One region of the Enterococcus sp. DIV0174 genome, then DNA from elsewhere that is predicted to be linked to it. Evidence: predicted binding sites of a transcription regulator. Region 1 holds the regulator's gene; the other holds the start of a gene.

The links. Region 1 encodes NrdR, which represses ribonucleotide reductase genes. Its sites were predicted from a motif close to ACACNATATATNGTGT; they were not measured.
Region 2: a site for NrdR is predicted at 1,510-1,525, ahead of IGJ93_RS00985 (deoxynucleoside kinase). Genes of this name have one in related genera too.

What each region holds. Positions count from the first base shown of each region.
Region 1 covers NZ_CP172881.1:1,189,940-1,194,370, forward strand. Annotated here, with positions in the region: gene mutM (DNA-formamidopyrimidine glycosylase) at 1-60, shown strand, start outside; gene coaE (dephospho-CoA kinase) at 24-665, shown strand; gene IGJ93_RS05760 (hypothetical protein) at 857-1,189, shown strand; gene nrdR (transcriptional regulator NrdR) at 1,459-1,959, shown strand; gene IGJ93_RS05770 (replication initiation and membrane attachment family protein) at 1,973-3,355, shown strand; gene dnaI (primosomal protein DnaI) at 3,355-4,281, shown strand; gene IGJ93_RS05780 (hypothetical protein) at 4,311-4,431, shown strand, end outside.
Region 2 covers NZ_CP172881.1:190,421-194,851, forward strand. Annotated here, with positions in the region: gene mvaD (diphosphomevalonate decarboxylase) at 1-314, opposite strand, end outside; gene mvk (mevalonate kinase) at 307-1,257, opposite strand; gene IGJ93_RS00985 (deoxynucleoside kinase) at 1,587-2,246, shown strand; gene IGJ93_RS00990 (magnesium transporter CorA family protein) at 2,336-3,241, shown strand; gene IGJ93_RS00995 (pentapeptide repeat-containing protein) at 3,243-3,875, opposite strand; ribosomal protein L20 leader region at 4,017-4,143, shown strand; gene infC (translation initiation factor IF-3) at 4,187-4,431, shown strand, end outside.

The sequences.
Region 1 (4,431 bases):
GTTGCACAAAGGGGGACTCACTATTGTCCAAAATGTCAGCAACTGAAAATACCAAAGTAGGTTTTGTTTTAGGTTTAACAGGAAGCATTGCAACAGGTAAAAGTACAGCTGCTGAAGTCTTTAAAAAGCATGGGATTCCAGTAATTGATGGTGATGTAGTAGCAAGAGAAGTCGTCGAGCCTGGAACCGCTGGTTTGTCTGCAATCGTTGAAGTGTTTGGTAAACAGATCTTAAATGAAGATGGTACGCTAAATCGAAAACAATTAGGTGCCATCGTGTTTGCGGATAACGAATTACGCCAAACATTAAATCGTGTGTTAAATCCGTTTATTCGCGGACGTATCAAACAACAAATTGCTGAAAAAAAACAGCATAATCCTTTGGTTGTTGTTGATGTTCCTTTGTTGTTTGAAGGACATTATGAACGTTACATGGATGCTGTAGCAGTTGTCTATACCACAGAAGCGATTCAGCTCGAACGATTGATGAAAAGAAATCAGTTGACAGAAGCTGAAGCGTTGAAACGAATAAAGACGCAATGGTCGATTGAAACGAAAAAAGAACGAGCTGACTTTTTGTTTGATAATACTCAGACAAAGGAAGCGTTGGTTCAACAAGTTGAGTTGTGGTTAAAACAACAATCGTTTATCACAAATGAAAAATAAAATAAGCAAAGTGCTTCGTCGGTTGAACGAAGTGCTTTGCTTTTTATTTTAGTGACTTTAAGTTGTTTGCAAAGCATGTAAAATGAAAATCACGCGTTTAATCGCGTGGACGAAAGGATTAGCTAGTCGTATATTTTGAGTATCTTGTTTATTTTTGTTATGCTAAAGATAAGAATAAGGGAGGGATTTGTATGGGCAATATCAAGAATCAAAAAGATAAAGTTGTCGGATCTGCCAAAGAAAAAATTGGTAAGTTACTTGATAAAGATGAATTAAAAGATGAGGGTCGTGCACAAGCTGAAGTCGGTAAAAAGAACGCAGACCAATACAAAGCACGAATTGCTGAATTAGAAGATCAACAAGCAGAAAAAGAAGCACGCCAACAAGATTTAACACAAGAACGAAAAAAAGAAATGTCTGATCGAACAAAAAAACCACTCCCAGATGCTGAACATATCCCTGATGAACAAAAAATCGAAGAGCAACGGTTAAAACATTATACTGGTATTGAAGAAAAATTGTAGTTTTTAGAAAGCATGAAGTAATGCGTTCAAAAGCAGACAATTAAAAATCATTCACAGTTTCGTTTCAACCGGCAAATGAGTTGTGATAAAATTTTGTCACAGCTCATTTTTTGCGAAAAATGAATAAAAACGCTTTATTAATGATGGAAACTGCATCTTTTTAGCTGGGAAAGTCGCTTAACATAAAAGTTTCATGTTATAATGCAACTAACTATGAAAGAGCAGAATGTTCTTTTTATAAAACTTAAATGATACATGAGGTGAACTAAATGAGATGTCCAAGATGTCAACATAATAATTCCCGTGTTATTGATAGCCGTCAAGCAGATGATGGTCGGGCGATTCGTCGTCGACGTGAGTGTGAAAATTGCTCATTTCGTTTTACAACATTTGAAAGAATCGAAGCTGCACCATTACTAGTTATTAAGAAAAACGGTGAACGTGAAGAATTTAATCGAGATAAGATTTTGCGAGGGCTGATTCGTTCAGCTGAAAAACGTCCAGTTGCTATGGAACAAATGGAGCAAATTGTGAACCATGTGGAAAATCGGGTTCGAAGTTTAGGAGAAAATGAAGTATCAACCAATTTAATTGGAGAATATGTCATGGAAGATCTCGTTAATTTGGATGAGATTGCATATATTCGTTTTGCAAGTGTCTACCGTCAATTTAAAGATATGTCCGTGTTCCTAAAAGAACTACAAGACATCGTGGAGAAGGCAAAAGAAAATAACAAATCCAAAGATGACGAAGACGAAAGTACAGAATAAAGGGGGCATTTCCTTGGAAAATGCTTGGAAAGAGCTTCAACCAAAAAATATCTACCAAGGAAGAAAGCAAAGTCCTTTAAAAGAAGAAAGCCGAAATGCGTTATTACATCTTTACCAACCCTTGATTGGGGGAGAAGCGCTTAGTCTTTACCTTACTCTTTTGACAGAAATTTCTTTAGAAACTGGCCAAGGACCAGAAGGACTTCACGCAGATTTATTGAGTAGTCTTGGTTGTGGTATTCCTCAATTTTACGAAGCACGAAAAAAACTTGAGGGAATTGGCTTATTAGATGTTTATTACAAAGAAGATCCTAGCCTAGGAACGTGCTTTCTTTATGAATTGTTAGAACCAATGTCGGTGAAACAGTTCTTTATGGATTCTGTTTTAAGCTTTTTACTATTAGAAAAGGTTGGCGAGCGTCGCTTCGACCAGTTAGTCAAGCGTTTCGAGCCAAAAAAATTTTCAACAGAAGGTTATCAGAAAAAAACCAAAAAATTTTTAGAAGTATATCAATTCAATGAAGCTTCATTTGACGCTGATAAACAGCAAATCGAAAAGCTGCAAGAAACATTTACTGAGCAAGCAAAAACCAAGCGATTGTCTGAAAAAAGTACGATTGATTGGGCTTTTTTAACAAACTGGTTACAAAAGAAACATATTGAAAAACCAGAGGAATCAATTATCAAACAACTCGAAATGTATCAGCAATTGTATGGTTTGGATGACTTAGCTTTAGGTGAAAAAATCGTTGAAGCATACGACTTCACAGAACAAAAAGTGTCTTTGAAAGAACTTCAAAAAATCTTTTTAGCAAACCCGGTTAGTCAATCATCCGTGGTTAAAGTGCCTGTAGAAACTTCAGCCACTACCGAAACCACAAAGGCTGAACCAGTTACGAAACAAGGACAGTTGTCTGCAGCCTCTGTGCAGTTGATTAAAGAGGCCCAAAGTGTTCCACCAATGAAATACTTAGAGTCAATCAAAAAAGAAAAAAATGGCTATGTATCTAAATCAGAAACGTGGTTGATGCAAGAACTTGTTTCTCGTTCGGGACTTCCAAGTAGTGTCATCAATGTGTTGCTGAACTATGTATTAGTTATCAAAAATCAAGCAAGTTTAGGGACAAACTATGTCAATACGATTGCTAACGAATGGGCACAACAGAAAATTATGACAGCAGAAGATGCGATTGCTCATATTAAAAAGAAAAGCCAAGAAAGCGCAGAGAAAAAGCAAACGAGAAATTACACAAATACTCGTCGAAACGTACGCCGAGAAAAATTACCTGATTGGGTAAATCAACCAAAAGACGAGAAGAAAATCAGTCAAGAAAAACAAGCGGAAATTGATCGGCGCTTTAAAGAATATCTTGCTAAAAAGGAGGGTGACAACTAATGGAAGATGTTGGAAGAGAATTAAAAAAGATCATCAGTAAACGCAACTACCAAGAAAAGTATGCCGAAATGATTCAAGAAGTATTGAATGATTCAGATGTTCAAGCCTTTTTGGCAGAACATCAAGAACGTTTAACACAAGCAGATATTGAAAAAAGCTATGCAAAACTTTATGAATTTGTTCAAGAAAAGCGAAAATATCAGAAAAATGATCCGACAATGATTGCACCAGGATATGAACCAAAACTAGTGTTGAACTTTCATTATGTGGATGTCACCTATGTGCCGACTGAAGCATTAATTGCTCGACAAAAACAAGAAGAAATCCGTAGTCGTGTGAAAGCAATGGATATGCCTAAAGATATTCAAACGGCTACCTTTGAAGGATTTGAGCAAACAAGTGGTCGTAGTGATGCCTTTTTTGAAGCATTTAATTTTGTGGAACAATACACAAAGGATCCTAAAGGCTATCACAAAGGGCTATATTTAGTTGGAAGCTTTGGTATTGGAAAAACTTATTTATTAGGTGCAATCGCACACGACTTAGCTGTTGCAGGGTATACAACGACACTCGTTCATTTTCCAACATTTGCAGTTGAAATGAAACAAGCAATTGGTAAAGACCAAGTTTCGGATAAACTTGATGCGGTAAAACGTTCCCCTATCTTAATGATGGATGATATTGGGGCCGATGCCATGAGTAGTTGGATTCGTGATGAAGTATTTGGCGTTATTTTGCAATATCGAATGCAAGAACAACTACCGACCTTTTTCTCATCAAACTTTACGATGGATGAGTTAGAAAAACATTTGTCTGTCACACAACGTGGCGATGAAGAACCTTTAAAGGCCAAACGTATTATGGAACGTATTCGTTATCTAACAAAAGAAATCGAGATGACTGGGAAAAATCGTCGAAACGGCTAAAAGTGAATAAAAGAACGGAGATGTGGTTTATGAAGCGTATAGTATCTTGCTTAACCTTAGCGACAACCTTTTTATTATTGACCGCCTGTGGGAATCAGTCTACTAATGATGAACAAACAGCTGAAACGACTTCTAATTCGTTGGCACAAG
Region 2 (4,431 bases), 1.0 Mb from region 1:
GAAGCAAGTCCAGCAGCTGTAGGAACAAAATTTTGACTGATAACTTGCGCATTGAGCGTTGTTTGGCCTTTTTCTCGTACAAGATCAAGAAAAGTGCTGATTTTTTTCGTTGCTTTTTCGTCTTGTTGCTCACCATCCAAATAAAATTTATCCTTAGTAAAAGTATCAGAGAAGATGACTTCTGTTTCGGTGTAAAAAGCATCTAGTGTAAGAGATAAACTATTATTCATTGGTAAAATGAATTCCTCATCTTTTTTCCCCCAATACTTGATGAGTGCAATATTCGTGTAAGCACGAGCTTTTCCTTTAAACATGGGTATGTACTCCTAATCCTTGAATCCAAGTAGCTACAGCACCGGCATCTTCCAGAGCTGTACAAATCGCTTGGGCTTCTGTTTTTGTTTTGGCAAGAGCGAGCATACAACCACCGCGTCCGCCTCCAGTTAATTTCGCTCCTAGAGCACCAGCATCTAACGCTGTTTCAATCAATAGGTCTAGAAAATGATTACTGATTGTTAATTCTCTTAATGTAACTTGTGCCTGATTCATGACTTGCGCTAAATTTTCGGGATTGTTTTGGATGATTGCTTGTTTTGCTTTTTGTGTGAGTTGTCCTAATTGTTGAATTTTTTGTCCAGTCTTGTGTGAGTCTTTTTCAAATAAATGAGCGACGTCTTTAACAGCTTCCCGCGTTTGTCCTTTGATCCCAGTATCAGCAACAATCAAAAAAGCATCCAAGTTGATTGTGAAATACTCGAAAGGTTGCCCTTTGATAAAATAGATTGGGTTATGACTACTTGTAGCGGCAGCATCGATTCCACTTGGGTTGCCATGAGCAATTTTTTCAGAAATCTGAACATAGCTTAACAATGTTTCATGTGCTAGTGAAAGTGAAAGATAATCATAAAAGGCGCGTGTGATTGCTACTGCAACAGCAGCGCTAGAACCCATTCCGCGTTCAGCAGGAATGGTACTTTCAATGGTGAGGCTGACTGATTCCTTGACACCATGATCCTGTTTTAAATGTGTGACTAAAGCTTTGATATTTTTGAGTGCTTGTGGTGCATGAATCAACTTTCCTACATAATAGGCTGAAAACAATTGATCTTGGGTAACATCTTCAGTTAACGTTTCAAATTTTGCAGTGACTTTCGTTGCATAAAATGGAAAGGCAATTGCTGGTTCGCCGTATACAACGGCATGTTCACCCATCAAGATAATTTTTCCGCTTGATTCCCCTTGGCCATAGTTTGCCATAACTTAACTCCTTTTCCTCACATAACAGTAACTTTTAGACAAAAAATAAAGCGCCCTAAATAGTTGCGCTACTCAACGAGAATTTGGTTTGATGATGTGAAAAAGAGCAAACCAAAAATCATTTCCTCCCTATTTTACTAAATCCGCTCAATAAGTAAAACCAAGAATGCGTTTTCTGTCAAAAAATCACTGTTTTCTTAAGAATTTTTTTGAGTTTTTTTTCGAAGGGCGTTCAATAAATTCCATTTGACACTACTAGATATTGGGGGTATATTTAGAAAGATTGAAAAACACATACAATATTTAGTAATGAAGTGAGTTGGAGGTAAATGAGCGTGATCGTTTTAGCTGGTACAATTGGTGCAGGAAAGTCAAGTTTAACAGAAATGATAGCTGAAGAATTTAATAGTCAGGCTTTTTATGAATCAATTGATGATAATGAAGTGTTACCTTTGTTTTATGCTAACCCTGAGCAATATGCTTTTTTATTACAAATTTATTTTTTAAATAAACGTTTTGCAAGTATTAAACAAGCAATGAAAGATGATAACAACGTTTTGGACCGTTCAATCTATGAAGATTCTTTATTATTCCATTTGAATGCAGATTTAGGAAGAGCGACAGAAACAGAAGTGCGTGTCTATGATGAATTACTAGAAAATATGATGGAAGAGCTACCTTATGCAGCCCACAAAAAAAATCCTGATTTACTGATTCATATTCGAGTTTCTTTTGATACAATGTTGGAACGAATCGAGAAACGTGGTCGTTCATATGAGCAATTATCTTTTGACCCATCGTTATATGATTATTATCAAGAATTGAATCGTCGTTATGATCAATGGTACGAAAACTACAATGAAAGTCCTAAAATTCAAATTGATGGAGATCGCTACAATTTTGTCGAAGATCCACAAGCAAAAGATGAAGTGGTCCGAATCGTGAAAGAAAAATTAGCCGAAATCCGTCAAGAACAATTTGTATATTAAATAAATACTATTCAAGCAATGGCTTTTACCTTGTTTGAATAGTTTTTTTCTTTATACTGTTAAGAGAAAGTGTTATGAGGAGGTCAATAATGAGTAATAAACGTTTTTTTAATTCTGACCAAAATTTTTGGCTAAATATTCAACGTGACAATGTTATTGGTGTTAAAAACTTAAAAGAAGAGTATAAATTAAGCGACGAGATGCTAACTTACTCTCTCGATAAAAACGAACGCGCACGGGTAGAATATGATGTGCTTGATGAGGCAATGCTTCTTGTCTACAATGTTCCTCACCAAAGGAAAAGTGAAAATCATTATGAAACAACACCGATGGCCTTTATTTTGAAAGAGAACGGTATTTTTACATTTACTACAGAAAATACTGGTTATGTAGTACGTCTCATGGAATCATTGCTACAACGCACACCTAACATGAGTGTCTATAGCTTGCTATTTCAAACTTTATTTTTGATTTCAGATTCCTTTTTCCCATTAGTTGAAGAAGTGAATAGCGAGCGACAACGCTTAAATCAAAAGTTACGAGAAAAAACAAGTAATCAAAACTTATTGCAATTATCTGACTTAGAAATCGGACTAGTTTATTTAGTCACAGGGACAAAACAAAATGCTGTGTTGATTGAGCAGATAAAAGCTTTAGCTATTTATCGTAAAATGTCTGAAGGCGAAAAGGAACAATTGGATGACGCATTGATTGAAGCCAAGCAGGCAGTCGAGATGACGAATCTGGCATCACAAATTTTAGACCAGTTATCTGGAACTTATAATAACTTGTTGAATAACAACCTAAATGACACGATGAAATTCTTAACTGTCTGGTCATTATTGTTGACCGTTCCGACGATCGTCACTGGTTTTTTTGGAATGAACTTACAGTTACCATTTACTCACTCTGTGTTTGGTTGGGGAATTGCGCTGGTCATCAGTCTGATTTTATCCGTTTGGATGTTAATTGCTTTATGGCGCCGAATTAAATAAATTATTCTTCAATGATAAGTCCCAAACTAGCTGCGATGACTAAAGCTTGTTCTTGGTCGACTGATAAACCAGAGAGATTTTCTAGAGAAAGTGCAATTTTAGTAAAGTCATTTGTTCTAAAATCCAATGCTTTTAGAGGTGTACGGAACCAATTAGATCCCGTAAGCTGATTGTTGAGCAGGGATAAGTTTTTCCATCGAACTTCATAAAATTCGGTGTCTTCTAGTTGACAGTCAGAAAAGCGGACAGTTTTCAAATTCGTGTTGCTGAAAGAGGCCATCGAAGCTAAACATTCATTGAATGAGCAATCACGAAGATAGCCTTCCGCAAAATTTGTTCCGGTTAACTTGCATTGTTGAAAAGTTACTTGGTGAAAACTGGCACCAATCCATTCTAAATTGGAAAAATCACAGTGGTCGAAAATGACATTGCTACATTCAAAACTTTCCAAAATAGTTTTTTGCATGGTTAATTTTTGAATGTGGCTGTCTCTTATAATCAAATTTTTTGCGGATAAATAACTTTGGTCGCTATCTTTGACTAAAAGATTTGAAAAGAGTTCTTCATCTTCTAAATAAAAGTCGCCTTCCTCTAGGTGAGATAAGATAGGTGCAATAGGATCATTCTTTTTCATAGGTTGCCTCCAAATTATTTTCTTATCTTAAAGATAAATAAAATAAAGAGAAAATGCTAGGATATCTTTTTAAAATAGGTCCTTTATTTTAGATAAAGAGTTGACATGTTCAAGTAAATTTGATAAACTAGTGAAGTTGAGAAATAAAAGCAGAAGCACGCGCTTCTCGCCTTAGTTGATATAGTCGCTGGGCTAGATAGTTTTCGCCGATTCTTTAGGTGGATTATGCGCGGGTTCTGATAAAAAGAACTCGTTTTTTTATTACCGAAAATTCGGTAAGCTTTTCTTTCTCTCATAATATTTGGAGGTGAATGACCATAGCAAAGGATATGATGGTTAACGACGGCATTCGTGCACGAGAATTACGATTGATCGGTTCAGAAGGCGAGCAGTTAGGTGTTAAAACAAAAGCAGAAGCATTACAGATTGCTGAACAAGCAAACTTGGATCTTGTGTTAGTTGCCCCAGGTGCGAAACCACCAGTTGCGCGAATCATGGATTACGGGAAATTCCGTTTTGAACAACAGAAAAAAGACCGTGAAGCGCGTAAAAAACA